One region of the Paenibacillus sp. sg306046 genome, then DNA from elsewhere that is predicted to be linked to it. Evidence: a T-box and tRNA genes for the amino acid it is inferred to sense, from the RefSeq annotation. Region 1 holds a T-box; the other holds one or more tRNA genes.
What was found. A T-box is a leader RNA that pairs with one kind of tRNA and senses whether it is charged. The one in region 1 lies ahead of AC6ROY_RS13305 (valine--tRNA ligase), so its partner is inferred to be a tRNA-Val.
Positions count from the first base shown of each region.

Region 1 (7,387 bases):
AATCAAGAAGGGCGAGTGGCGTAATCTGCTGCTGGCACGACGCGGCGAACAGCAGGAATTTAAGAAGGTCCGACTTGTCATCGTACAGAAGGAGGACACGCTGGAGACGATCGCCAAGAAATATGAGCTGAATCCGCGTGAAATTATTTTGTACAACCGGCTGGGCGACAGTGAACTGGCTGCCGGCCAGATTGTATATATTCCGCGTTGAACGTGCTGAATAAGGTCAACGCGGTGACGTCTCGGGGGATGCGATGCGTTTGCCGCATATCCCGCGAGCGCAGGCTTTAACCCGGACGGCCTGATTGTGGCTGCTCCGGTTTTTTTTGGCGTTGGGCGAGGGGAGGTCGGCCGCAGCGGTTGCGCTTGCTCAGCAATTGGGATAAACTACCTGTAGCTATTACAGGTGCGAACCCCAAGCGCCCATGAAATTCCCGGGAGATTCGCACCTCAGGCGCAGCAAGGGTTTTGGGCGATTTCGGGCAAAATTAGCTACTGAAAAGAGACCAATTTTGACGATTCGCACTTTTGGGCCTGAGAAGCCTTGCTGGGCAAGGCTTCTCAGGGGGTGCTGTCGCTCCTCGCAGGGGAGCGTGGATTGAAACAACGTCGAAATGCCGCTGATCGAGAATAACATCTGGTCGCTCCTCGCAGGGGAGCGTGGATTGAAATGTCGATTGCGAGGTCGAGACGGGTAAACCTGCCACCGTCGCTCTCCGTAGGGGAGCGTGGATAGAAATAACCAAGACTCCAAATCCGGAGAACCAGGAATAAAGTCGCTCCTCGTAGGGGAGCGTGGATTGAAATCTTGATCTCGGCCTGTTTTATTGCGAGTGGACAAAATCAATTTTACGCTCTTTTACGGTGAAGCGCTTGAAGCAAAATGTTACGGTTACATGGAATTGAATCGGGATGGCAATATGATCGCGCTCTACAATAGGTATGGTGAGGAAATAGACATGTATGGTAGACATGAATTTGTTGTTAAAGTACTGACGCTTGGCAAATTTGATAACGAAGACCGCGACAATTTTTATTCCTTGTTAGAAAGTGATGGTGTGATAATCTGCACGACAGGCTGACGATTCGGTGCCAAGGCGCTACGAAAAGTCGGCCTTTTTAATTTATTTGCCTTGTTGAGTTAAGCGGCACGTTATCATAATCCCCAAAGCTCATCCTGTCAAGAGATAATGTGCAATTGAGCGACATAGCGGGGGATTCCCCCTGATGGTTTCGAAATATGAATGGATTTCCGAGTATGAAGAGCCATTTCGCTTTTTCCAATTCAGCCAGCTTCTTGTAAAATGTTCTCAGGCCGACTGGGCAATATGGGATATACAAACAACAGAACGAAAAGAACATTCGGGGGGGAGAAGATGAACGAGCAGGTTCACGATGCAAGTGGATTTAAGAGAGGGGCGATGTTAGCCGCTCTACTCATCGGTGCATTTGTTGCATTTCTTAACGAAAATTTACTTACCAATGCATTTCCTGGATTGATGCGGGAATTCAACGTTGCTGCTTCGACCATACAATGGTTATCGACGGGTTATATGCTCGTGATCGGCGTACTGGTGCCGGTGACCGCATTGCTGCAGCAATGGTTCACGACTCGCCAGATGTTTATGTCTGCGATGGCGTTATTTTTAGCCGGTACCTGCTTGTGTGCAGTATCCCCTGGATTCGAAATCTTGCTGATGGGCAGGGTTTTTCAGGCTTGCGGGACAGGATTATTGATCCCGTTGATGATGAATACGATTCTTGCCCTCTATCCTCCAGAACGCAGGGGGGCTGCCATGGGTCTCATGGGGCTTGTCATCATGGTCGCCCCTGTCATCGGGCCAGCTTTGTCGGGGTTGGTTATCGATACCTTAGACTGGCGATGGCTGTTCTACATGGTGATTCCTGTCGCATTGTTTTCGATTATTTATGCATTCATTTACTTAAAGAATGTTACAGAAATAACCAAGCCAAGGGTCGATCTTTTGTCCATTGTTATGTCAACCGTCGGGTTTGGTTGTGTTACCTACGGTTTCAGCCAGACTGGTGTCTCGGCTGGTCCCGGGAGCTACAGTTTGATTGCCATAGGCAGCCTTTTCTTGCTCTTGCTTGTATGGAGGCAGTTCAAGATCAAAGAGCCTTTGATTGATCTTTCAGTATTCCGGCATCCCACTTTTTCTTTGGTTGCGGTATTGATAGTAGTCCTGATGATGGTTCTATTCGCCACCACGACATTGCTGCCGATCTATATGCAGGATGTGATGCAGTTGACAGCATTCGCGACAGGTTTACTTCTGATGCCAGGCTGCATTTTAAACGCAATGATGATGCCGGTGACGGGAAAATTATTCGATAAATTCGGGCCGAGATTCGTCATAGTGCCCGGATTGCTCTTGATCGCCATATCGTTATGGCAATTTGCCGGCATCGACAGTGATACTACGAAAGGTTCCGTTCTATTCAATCATGTCCTCTTATTCTTAGGCATATCGTTCGTCGTCATGCCGGCTCAGACAACAGGATTGAATCAACTTCCGCGTCATCTGGTCCCCCATGGCACAGCCATATACAATACGCTCCAACAGATTGCTGGGGGAATTGGCATCGCATTGTTCATCGGCATCATGTCATCCGGAGCCGATCGTTATCTTCACCATTCGCTCGATCCCACTGCAATGCATGAGAAAACACAAAGCATGGTTGCCGGTCTACAAACGGTTTTTTGGATTGAATTTATTCTCGCAATACTTGTTTTGGTGCTGGCTTGGTCTATAAATGGTCGTCTTTGTGTCGATTCTTCTCAAAAGAAAGACCCCAAAAACCTGTTGCCTTAGGGGTCTCAAAACACTTATTCCAAAGCATTCCCTCACCATACCCACAACAAAATTTTTCGCCCTACTTGTGATAGGGTTAACGGGTCTATCGGCGAAAAATCCGCCTAAGTGTGCCGCGCGAAGTACCGTCAGGGTTAATAGATGTTTTTAGAAAATTACAAAATTCTTTGCTGCTTTTCCAAGTCCATTGTTTAGTTAGCCCCCGTTTTCATTTGACAAATCATTGAAATGCAAACACCCCTATTCCAATAAGAAATAGGGAAGCTACTACTTTGCGGGGGGAGGCCGGATGGAACCCCCTCCACTTCGATACAGCAGTACCGATTCGAATGCGGGGATAACTTGAACAGATTTACAGGGAAGCATAGATCAAAAAAGGTCAACAGCACCGCACCGCCCACGCTTATATTGACTCTCACTCCGGGATTGTTTATCATAGAACGCATAAGATGATGCAATAACGTGGAAAGGGAGTAGTAGGCAGCGAACCCTTCAGAGAGTAGAACCGGCTGGAAGCTGAGAGGTTCTGCAGGACGTACCTGTTGAAGTCGCCCCGGAGTTGCCGGATTGAAAGCGCAGCGCTTAGATTCGGCCGGTCACAGCCGTTATCTGTCCAAGAGCCGCATGCACGCAGGTTGACGGGATATGCCCGTTGTTCGTGCTACCTTGTATGCGGAATAAAGGTGGTACCACGGAAGCGTAAGCCTTCGTCCTTTGCGGCGACAGGCTTTTTTTCGTGCAAGTTTTTGGAGGAACAGCGTGGGATGCGGGATAAAGAGTTTTCAGCGAAGCTGAACGATTCACTAGTCGCAAGAAAAGCTGCCGCCCAAACACGTATGTCTCTTTATCGAAAGTGCTTCGATCCGAAGCTTTTCTAATTTTGCCAAAGGAGTGATACAGGATGGAAGAGAACAAACAAACGGCGCCGGAAACGTCCATGCCGACAACGTACGACCCGAAGGAAAGTGAGAAAAAATGGTATGACTTCTGGCTGGAGGGTCAATACTTTCAAGCAGGACAACGGTCGGACGCCGAGCCGTACAGCATCGTGATTCCGCCGCCAAATGTAACGGGCATGCTGCATATCGGCCATGCGCTGGATAGCACGCTGCAGGACATCATGACTCGCTTCAAGCGGATGCAAGGGTATGACGCGCTTTGGCTGCCGGGCACGGACCATGCCGGAATTGCGACCCAGACCCGCGTCGAGCAGAAGCTGCGCGAGGAAGGGCTGACCCGCTACGATCTCGGCCGCGAGAAGTTTCTGGAGAAGGTATGGGAGTGGAAGGACCACTACGCCGAGACGATTCGCGCACAATGGGCCAAGATGGGCTTGTCGCTGGATTATTCCCGCGAGCGGTTCACGCTGGATGAAGGCTTGTCCAAGGCGGTTCGCGAGGTGTTCGTGCGCCGGTATAACGAAGGCTTGATTTATCGCGGCAAACGGATCATTAACTGGGACCCGGCTGCCCGCACGGCGTTGTCGGATATCGAGGTCGAATATAAGGAAGTACAGGGCGCATTGTACCATCTGCAATACCCGGTGAAGGATAGCGACGAGCACATTGTGGTGGCGACGACGCGTCCGGAGACGATGCTCGGAGATACGGCGGTAGCTGTCCATCCGGAGGATGAGCGCTACAAGCATCTGATTGGCAAAACGCTGGTGCTGCCGATCATCGGCCGCGAAATTCCGATCGTGGGCGACGAGTATGTCGAGAAGGAGTTCGGCAGCGGCGCGGTCAAAATTACGCCGGCGCACGATCCGAATGACTTCGAGGTGGGCAGTCGTCATCATTTGCCGCAGGTGCTGGTCATGGACGAATCCGGCAAAATGAACGACCAGGCCGGGCCGTACGAGGGACTCGACCGGTTCGAGTGCCGCAAGCAAATTGTGGCCGATCTCAAGGAGCAGGGCGTGCTGCTCAAAGTCGAGGAGCATGTGCATCAGGTGGGCCACAGTGAGCGCAGCGGAGCTGTCGTAGAGCCGTATTTGTCCACGCAATGGTTCGTAAGCATGAAGCCGCTCGCTCAGCGCGCGGTGGACGTGCAGAAGGCGGGCGAGGGCGTCAACTTTGTGCCGGACCGCTTCGAGAAATCGTATATGCACTGGATGGAAAACATCCGTGACTGGTGTATTTCCCGCCAGCTGTGGTGGGGACATCGTATTCCGGCCTGGTATTGCGACGATTGCGGCGAGCTGACGGTGTCTGTCCACGATGTGACAACGTGCTCGCATTGCTCGGGCGCACAGCTGCGTCAGGACAATGACGTGCTGGATACGTGGTTCAGCTCGGCGCTGTGGCCGTTCACGACGATGGGCTGGCCGGAGGAAAGCGACGATCTGGCGCGTTATTTCCCGAACAGCCTGCTGGTGACCGGGTATGATATCATCGGCTTCTGGGTGTCGCGGATGATTTTCAGCTCGCTGGAATTGACAGGCCAAGTGCCGTTCAAGGATCTGCTGATTCATGGCTTGGTGCGTGACGCCGAAGGGCGCAAAATGTCCAAATCGCTCGGCAACGGCGTCGATCCATTCGAGGTTATCGAGAAATACGGCGCTGACGCGATGCGGTTTATGCTGTCCACCGGCTCGACGCCGGGGCAGGATTTACGGTTCCGTTGGGAGAAGGTCGAGCAGGCGCGTAACTTCGCCAATAAAATCTGGAATGCGTCGCGGTTTGCGCTGATGAATCTGCAAGGCTTCCGCTACGAGGATATCGACCTGAGCGGCAAGCTGGGCACGGCTGACCGCTGGATTTTGCACCGCTTGAACGAAACGATCCGCGATGTGACCCGTCTGATGGATGTGTACGAATTCGGTGAAACCGGACGGCTTCTGTACAATTTCATCTGGGACGATCTGTGCGACTGGTATATCGAGTTCAGCAAGCTGTCGTTGTACGGCAACGACGAGACAGCCAAGAAAACGACGCAATCGGTGCTGGCCTACGTGCTGGATCGCACCCAGCGGCTGCTGCATCCGTTTATGCCGTTTATTAGTGAAGAAATTTGGCAGCATCTCCCGCATGAGGGCGAGACGATCATGCTCGCGGCATGGCCAACGTATGATACGGCGTTTGAAGCGCAGGCAGCGGTACGCGAGATGGAGCTGCTGATGGAAATTATCCGGACGGTCCGCAACATCCGAGCCGAGGTCAACGTGCCGATGAGCAAAAAAATCGAGCTGCAGGTGAAGCCGACCGACGCCGAGGCTCTTGACATTTTACAGCGCAATGAGGAGTATGTGCGGCGCTTCAGCAACACGTCCAGCCTGGTGATCGACGCGGCGCTCGCTGCGCCGGACAAGGCGATGACCGGAATCGTAACCGGAGCGGAGCTGTTCCTGCCGCTGGCGGGATTAATCGACATTGCCCAGGAAATAACGCGCCTGGAGAAGGAACTGAAGACGCTGCATGGCGAAGTGGAGCGCATCGAGAAAAAGCTGTCGAACGAAGGCTTCGTTGCGAAAGCTCCGGCCAAAGTCATCGACGAGGAAAAGGCGAAGCTGGCGGATTACGCCGACAAGCGCGATAAAGTAACGGCGCGCATCGCCGAGCTGAAAGGGTGAGCCTGGGATGACCATTGAAGAAGCGGCAGGCGGCGCAGCGGCGGAGGCGCCGTTCCGCACCGCGCGCGAGGCTGTCGATTGGATTGTGCGGTTTATCCCGCTGACCGGCATCAGGCTTGGCCTGGAACGGATGGCGAAGCTGATGGAGCTGCTGGACAATCCGCATCGGCGCTTGAAGTTTATCCATGTGGCCGGGACAAACGGCAAAGGCTCGGTGTGCGCGTATTTGACCGAAGCGATCCGCTCGGCCGGCTATGAGGTGGGGACGTTCACCTCGCCGTACATCGAATCGTACAATGAACGAATCCGCCTGAACGGGCAAAATATAAGCGATGAAGACCTGCTGCACACGATCAACAAGATCAAGCCGCTTGTCGATCAGGTGACGCCGGAGTTTGGCCCGCCGTCGATGTTTGAGATTTCAACGGTCGTAGCGATTGAATATTTCGCCCGCACCGCGTACCCCGACTTTGTCGTCTGGGAAACGGGCATGGGCGGACGGCTCGATTCAACGAATATCGTGACGCCGCTGGTGTCGGTCATTACAAATATCGGGCATGATCATATGGACTTTCTCGGTGACTCGCTTGCGTCGATCGCAGGCGAGAAGGCCGGGATTATCAAGGCAGGCGTGCCGGTGATTAGCGCGGTTGAGCAGCCGGAGGCGCTGGAGGTCATTGCTGCGACAGCTGCCGCCAGGCAGAGCAAGCTGTATTTGCTGGGCCGCGATTACAAGACCGAGCTGGTATCGCGCGCCGAGCATGCGCAGACGTTTCACTTCGAAGGGCTGTTCCGGCGTATTCCCGATGTAGGCATTTCCATGAACGGGGCGCATCAGGTGAAAAATGCAGCTGTTGCGCTGATGACGCTGGAGGTGCTGCGGCAGTATTATGCGCTGATCGTGGACGAAGAGGACTTGTACCGGGCGATGCAGGCCACGCAATGGCCGGGCCGGCTGGAGCTGATCTCGACCGAGCCGCGT
Region 1 is NZ_JCAMRT010000011.1:115,256-122,642, forward strand. It holds gene AC6ROY_RS13290 (LysM peptidoglycan-binding domain-containing protein) at 1-211, shown strand, start outside; gene AC6ROY_RS13295 (hypothetical protein) at 828-1,082, shown strand; gene AC6ROY_RS13300 (MDR family MFS transporter) at 1,377-2,834, shown strand; T-box leader at 3,289-3,552, shown strand; gene AC6ROY_RS13305 (valine--tRNA ligase) at 3,736-6,405, shown strand; gene AC6ROY_RS13310 (bifunctional folylpolyglutamate synthase/dihydrofolate synthase) at 6,413-7,387, shown strand, end outside.

Region 2 (7,387 bases), on a different contig from region 1:
CCGTCACGTAGCTGAGCCAGCCGATCGTCAAGCCGAGCAAAGCGCCGCCCAGCACCTCGACCGGCATATGGCCGAGCCGCTCCTCCAGCAGCTTTCCCCGGCTTGCATGGCGATGCTCAGGATGGTCGCGGACCAGCTCGCTGACGGTCGCTTCCAGTTCATTCACCTCGCTGGCAATTTGTCCGGCATGGTAGCGAATTCCCATCGCATCATACATCACGATTAAGCCAAGCAGCGATGCGATAGCAAACGTATCGGAGCGAAAGCCGTGCTTCAGCCCGATATAGGAGGCCAGTGACACGACGCCAGCCGCGTGCGAGCTGGGCATGCCTCCTGTCGCCGTCAAATCCGGCAAGCCGACCTCATCGCGCTTCTCCAGCTTCGCTGCAATCTTCAATAATTGAGCCGCTCCAATACTGGTCAGGGACGTCCATAACGCCCGGTTCATACGCATCACCTCATGCTTAGCATCAACCGGGCTTATCCAATCTATTCGAGCCATAGCTCCTTGCCCCGCTGCCAATAATTATGAAGCGGAGCCTGAATGGACGGGCATAACTGAAGCGCTTGCTCATAATGAGCTTCTGACTTGATTCGCAGTGAGAAGGCACCATTTTCCGCATGCATATCCGGTCCCTTCATCCGCTCCACCGGCACGATCTGGTACGCGATGCGCTCCAGGAAAACGTCCCAGCGCTGCTCAAATGGACTGGACTCAACGATCTCGCCGAGTCTGTCTATGCAGGATTGCCGATAAATGCCGTGCAGCGGGAACGGCGACTTTCGAACCTCGGGCATTGCGGCGTCCTCCTGAAACAACAGCACATGCTCCCATAGCAGCCGCGCCGCCTCTGCGGATACAAAAGGCATTGCATTGCCCGTCACCCACAAATAAGCGTGCCGTGACAAGGCCAGCGCGGCATGCAAGCCGCCAAGCGGTCCACGGTTCGGAAAAAAATCGGTAATAATCCGTACCGTACGCGGAACATGCTCCAGATAAAGCCGCGGCTCCTCCGTTACAATAATGATCTCTCCGCACAGCTTGCCCATTTCCCCAATCTGGCGTTCCAGCACCGTCTCTGAGGCGAGCGGCAACAAATCCGCGGAAGTACCGCGAATCGTCCGTTTCGTGCCTCCCGCCAAAATAACTCCGGTCAGCATCCGTACTCACTTCCTCCGTCAAAGGTGAACTCTAGCCCCAACTATACACCTTCCTGCCACATTTGCATGTTAGTTAGATCACACTTGCCGGCCGTTCAACGCCGCTTGTGATTTGCATCACATCGCATGACGCTCTGATCCGGTATGGTAGAAGGAACAAATCACAGACAAAGACTCGCAAATCGGGCAGGAGGAACCAATCATGCGACATAGCGAGCAGCCTGAGCTGCATGTTTCCAATACAGAATGCTTCTCGGAAACGAATTTGCTCAAAATTCAGGATATCATGTACGAGTTGAAAGCCGAAGCAGGGAGCCATTTGTTCTGGGAGGGCGATCCGGCCGATCGGCTCTATTTCTTGAAGCAGGGCCGGATTCGGATGACAAAAAGCAATGATGAGGGTAAAAATTACATTTTATATATTTATAACAAAGGCGATTTGTTCGGTCAGGTCGATCCGTTTCAAAATTCGGTAAACAGCTTCAATGCCGAGGTGACCGAGGACAGCACGATCGGTGTCATTCAACAGAAGGACCTTGAGGTGCTGCTGTGGCAGCATGGCGATCTGGCTGTTGAATTTATGAAATGGATGGGCTTGATGCACCGGATGACCCAGACGAAATTCCGCGATTTGATGATGTTCGGCAAGCCGGGCGCGCTCTGCTCCACCCTGATCCGGCTCTGCCACACATATGGCAAGGAGCAGCAGGGCGAAATTTTAATTACAAAAAAATTCACTAACAGCGAGCTGGCCGACATGATCGGCGCAACCCGCGAAAGCGTGAACCGCATGCTGGCGGATCTGAAAAAATCCGGCATTTTGTCGATGCATAACAACCTCATTCTGATTCACAAGCTGGAGGAGCTGCGTACGATCTGCCAATGTGAAAACTGCCCGAAGGACATGTGCCGTATTTAGAAGCGAGTCAGCATCGAGATCGGAAAGCTTGCCTCCGGATCATCCCCCAGCCGTCCCCAGGCCATGATACCGTTCAAATATTCGACCTCGAATGGAAGCTGAACGCCATCAACCTTATACAAGCCTGGCCCGAACTCAGCAGGGTCGAGCAAATAAGCTTGCGCCGTATACAGCTTACGCTCGGCCACTGCCCGCTGGCTGGCAAATCCGGCCTGCTCCAGCTCCGCGCGCGCTTGACGAACCTCCTGCTCCAGCTCTGCTTTGTTCATGACGCCATACCGTTTCTTCATGTGAACCCGTCCCCTTCTGCTATGCCGTATTTTTGCCCAATCCGATCCATCTAAAGTCCTGCCGAAAGTCTAGTATAAACCACATAGCTAGTGTCGAATTGCCGTTTTTTTACGCGCTAGATATGTCACCTTATGTAACATTTTTTTGGTCGAAATTAACAGAGAAGAGTGCTATACTTGACTTATCCGATTCATTATAAGGAGGTATATCCACAATGACTACGGAACTTCTCTTTCAGAACAAGAAAATACCTGTCAGCTTCATCTCCAGCGATCAGAAAGCGATTCCCCAGTTAATTAACGTGCTTGAACGAAACTCTTCCTTGACTACCGCAGCCGTTCCGTCCGAACTTCAAGTGATCGACCGCATCGAAATTATTGGCAACAACGCCGTCTTGCATAGCAAGGATACCGACATCTGCATCGAGCTTCCGCTTTACTAGGCCTGAATTCCTGAATTGTTAAGTGAAAATAAGGACAAAGATTGCTATCAGCGCGTAAGTAGGCTATAGTTAGTCATGTACTAATATTTTCCTAACAATTACGGATGCGAGGTTTGTTCGATGAGCCAGCAAACTAATAAACGAAGCTTTTTCCGACTTCACTTGCCCCAATTGCTAGGTGCCGAGCTTAAAATTATCGGTACGGATTGGGTAGACACAACTGTCAAACTGCATAAAGCCGCCATTATCGACCTGAGTGCGGGAGGCGCACGTTTTTATACGCAAGCTCCACTTCCGGAGCAGCTCGGATTACTTGCTGAGCTCAAATTCAATTGCCTGGGCAAGGAGCTGCGGCCGTATGGCGTCATCGTTCGCGCTTGCCAACCGGAACCGGGCCACTTCGAGTACAGCCTGCAATTTTCGCTGGATGATATCGACACTTCGGAGCTGGCCGGCACGCTTAACCAATTTGCAATTCGTTTGCGCAAGGTGACGCCGATGCCTAGCTGCAGCTTCCTGACGGCAGAGGAAGAGATGGACTTCCGCCCGCTCTCAGCGTGCCTTGCCTGATAACCCGACACTAAGATAACGTTTTCCCGAATCCGCTTGCCCGATCCAGCTTCTGAACTGCTGCTGATCGGGCTTTATTTTGTCATACAAGTCCTTTAATCCGACAACCGCAGCCTCCATCCCGTATTTGCCAAATACCTCGAATAAAAAGCGGGTCCGTTCTTCATCCGTCTTGTGTTCATAAAGCTCATCCGCAATCCAGCCGTGTTCTTCATTCAGCACAATCATATCCGTCCACACCGTAATCCGGCCATCCGGCTTCAGCAAGGACAACAGCAGCTTATTGTAGTTGCCTATCAGCGCATTGCGCAAATAAACCAGCGCATCGAGGATGTTGCGAACCTCTCCTTCGGTGAACCGGGACATGTGCGGATGAAATTGCAAAAGCGCATCCGGATAAAACAAAGGCGTATGCACCCCGGAGGACATAACGAACGAAAACGTCTTTTTCAAATGCGGCACCGCTTCATAGCGCTTGACCTGGAATACCGCATCCCGGATAAAAGCCGCAAGCTCCGCAGCCGACGCCTCACGCAGCAGCAGTTCCTCGAACTCTTCATAAAACGACAGCTGATCGAGGCACGTATAATCCACGCGTGTAAGCGAACGCAAGCGCTGCTGGGCAATACCTCCTACCGATTCCAGCCATTCTTCCAGCATATTGTCTTCGGTATCCAATACGGTCACCTGCTGGAAATGCTTGGCCAGCTCCGGCAAATCGACATCCCCATGATTGCCTGCTCCCAGTACAACCGCTTTCTCCGGCTGCGGCAGCAGCGCAAGCGAATCATGCACAAGCCTCCGCACATGATACCGATGAGTTCCGAATTCATGCTCTCCCCAATCCAGCTCCTCCTCCGGCTGCGGCATCAGCTCCTGCGCCTCTGGCTGCGTCGACAGCTGCGGCTGGGACTGCTGGAATTTCCATTGCCAATCCTTCATCACAAGTCCTCCATCCCATCATCCATATAAGTTCTGGAGCTATTATAGCATACCGGGCAGCATGAAACCTACGGCGCACTGCAAGCCGTTCATTGCGAATATTTCTTTATTGAAACATAACACGATACGGAACCGTATGATAAATGAAGGAGCTGATGACCATGCTTTTCTTTTATTTTGCCTTTATGGCAATCGCGGTTTTAAATATTATATTTCCCAAGTTTGGCTGGTATCTCCGATATGGCTGGATGGTCAAGGGAGAATCGGAGCCCAGCGACGCATTTATATGGATGAGCCGGATCAGCAGCATCATTGTGCTCGTTGTTTTTCTGGTTACGTTGGCTGGAGGGTTTTTGGGGTGAGTGCGGCAGAGCCGGGGCACTACGATGAACATGGAAATCACATGGATTATGAGCACCCACATTGGGGGGGCTTCACGGTCACCATTCCTAAAGCATACTAACAAGGACCGCTCACACTGTGATATGCTTCCCTTTAAGTAGACAGGTTTAATAAATAAACCGACTACTTGGAGGGGAGTCTTCCATTTGAAGAAAATGGATGAATATATAGGAAAAACATGATTACCTTTGTGACTGAGTCATCCGGGCTTTCTATCCTATTCCGATGAGCAATTTTCGCTGCCCCTCTCTGCGCTAGTCAATTTGATTGTCTCCTGTCCCATAGGGACATTATCTCAGAACAGTTATGGAATGACATTATCACAGAACAACGACAAAATGATTGTAATGTATTGACAAGGTATAGCTTTCTTGTTATTATATGAAATACATTAATACTTATCTTGACTTGTTAGCTCAGCTGGGAGAGCACCATCTTGACAGGGTGGGGGTCAGTGGTTCGAGCCCACTACAGGTCATACAGAAAAAACCTTGAGGAATCAAGGGTTTTTCTTTTTTTAGAGGTTTCTTTCAGCTCAAATACAAGCTGCGTTCAGTCCCGTGGTCAAGAATTGGTCAAGATTGCTTTTTCAGCATATAAAAGGTCATTTTCTGCTCATACGCATCCAATAAAGAAGCTTACTCCTAATGCTGAGTGAGCTTCTTTATAATTTTCTTTTAAAATCGCGAATATAAGAGTCCGTTTCAATCGATTTGATGGAGAGCATTTCCAAGATACGATCTTGCCTTTCTTGGCCTTCAATCAGTTCTTTGAAGTTTTCTTTGATCTGTTGAATGTTTCTTTCCACGCTTTCTGATTTTTCTTCTAATGATCTTACGCGGCCGTTCATTTCTCCTACCAGCTTAATTAAAGTTCCGAGCATTTCTTCCATCCGATTCAATTGATTGTTTTCCATAGAATCACAACCTTTACTTTGATAATTAATTATACCACATCGTTATGGACAAACATACCTCATCTACCGAATAGCAGCTTACCGAAATTACTCGCTGTTTCCTTCTGCATGCTGGAAAGCAAATAACTATAAGTATCGAGAGCCAGTCTTACTGTAGCATGGCCCAGCCGTTCGGAAACAATCTTGGGATTGTCACCTTGAAGTAGAAGTAAGGTAGCGAGTATGTCTCATGGAATGGAATTTGATTTTCTTAACTCCGGCTAAATACACGACGTATATTGCTCTTGTTCGTTGGTGTCCCATTTACTGTACAAACCACTCCTGGCTCTGCTTCCCTTTTTTCTTTATCAATAATTCGTTTATGTTTGGCTAAGCGATTAATCGTTTCTTCCGGCAAATTAATGGATCGGGTGCCAGCTCTTGTTTTTGTATAAGGCAACAACCCTTTTCCGTCACTGCTGAGAGATTGAGTAATTCTGATACAATGATTCACGAAATTGACGTAATCAAATAATTCTAATTCTAGCTGATGAAGGCTCTGGAAGGTCATCTGCTTCACAAACTCTGTTTTCATAATCTTATAGGTAGCTTCAGCCACAGCGTTGTCGTACGGACAGCTTTTCATACTTAGTGATCGACCGATTTCAAACGTCTCCAGGAGCTCGTCCATCTTCTGATTTTTGAACTCGCTACCACAGTCGGTATGAAACCACTGAATCTGTTGTAGATCACTCTTAACGGTCGCGAAGGCACGAGTAAATAGAGCAGCGTCCTTGTTCGGACCTGCACTCTGGTCAATGATTTCTCGATTAAACAGAGCCACCAGCACACAAATGTAATGCCATCGGTTCTGGACTTTCACATACGTCAAATCACTGACGACGAAGCGTTTAGCTTCCGTTTGATCAAACTCTCTCTTCAGAACATTGGCCGTCGTCGCTTCGTTACAGGACGATTTCTGGGGCTTATATTGTGCCACCGTGTAAGTGGAAACGAGCCCTTTCTCTTTCATGATGCGGCTAATGCGGCGTCTAGAGACGATGAATCCGCGCTCGTGAAGCTTCGCTTTAATCTTGCGTGTGCCGTAGGCTTTTCGATTCTTGAAAAGATATCCATAATAGCTTCCGTGACTTCATCTTCAGCGGCTCGTTCTTGGCCTTCGTAATAAAATGTACTTCTCGAGATTTGCAGGACGAAAGCACATTGCTGATACCGAGTATTATCACGTTTTTTTTGGATGATAGCTACTTTCGTCCCATGATCAGCGCGGCTTGCTTTAAACTATCCATCTCCATCTTCAGACGCTGATTCTCTTTTCGTAAAGCAATCAGCTCCTCTTCTTCTGACGAGCGATTGTCCTTCTCCTTGAAGGAGCCCGTTGTCTGAGCTTGGCTGATCCAGCGGTCTAAAGCAGAAGCTGTGAGGTCATATTCCTCCACAATCGCTGCTCTGGTCTTGCCATTTTTATAGAGCTGCACCATCTGCTTTTTGAATTCGGTTGTAAACGTGCGTCTTTGCTTTTTAGGCATTGTAGAGATCCGCTCCTTAGCATGATAGGTTTATTCTACAAGCCCTTATTTTTTTCTGTCCAACTTAGTGTAGACGATCCAGTATCCACCTTTCGAGATAAACTGCTTTCGTTGTCTTTTCACATACACGTTAGAAAATCATTCCCCCAAGTTCTTTAGCTCCTCCCCCTACAAGCCTGTAACAATATGCAAAAATTGATCTAAAAAGGCATCTA
Region 2 is NZ_JCAMRT010000023.1:39,316-46,702, reverse strand. It holds gene AC6ROY_RS20610 (divergent PAP2 family protein) at 1-448, opposite strand, end outside; gene mobA (molybdenum cofactor guanylyltransferase) at 490-1,161, opposite strand; gene AC6ROY_RS20600 (Crp/Fnr family transcriptional regulator) at 1,364-2,080, shown strand; gene AC6ROY_RS20595 (DUF1811 family protein) at 2,077-2,370, opposite strand; gene AC6ROY_RS20590 (hypothetical protein) at 2,586-2,813, shown strand; gene AC6ROY_RS20585 (PilZ domain-containing protein) at 2,934-3,383, shown strand; gene AC6ROY_RS20580 (hypothetical protein) at 3,366-4,325, opposite strand; gene AC6ROY_RS20575 (hypothetical protein) at 4,387-4,788, shown strand; tRNA gene AC6ROY_RS20570 (tRNA-Val) at 5,133-5,205, shown strand; gene AC6ROY_RS20565 (hypothetical protein) at 5,392-5,643, opposite strand; partial or broken gene AC6ROY_RS20560 (transposase) at 6,104-7,172, opposite strand.
Region 2: it has a tRNA-Val gene. The T-box ahead of AC6ROY_RS13305 (valine--tRNA ligase) is inferred to sense a tRNA for this amino acid. The anticodon was not compared.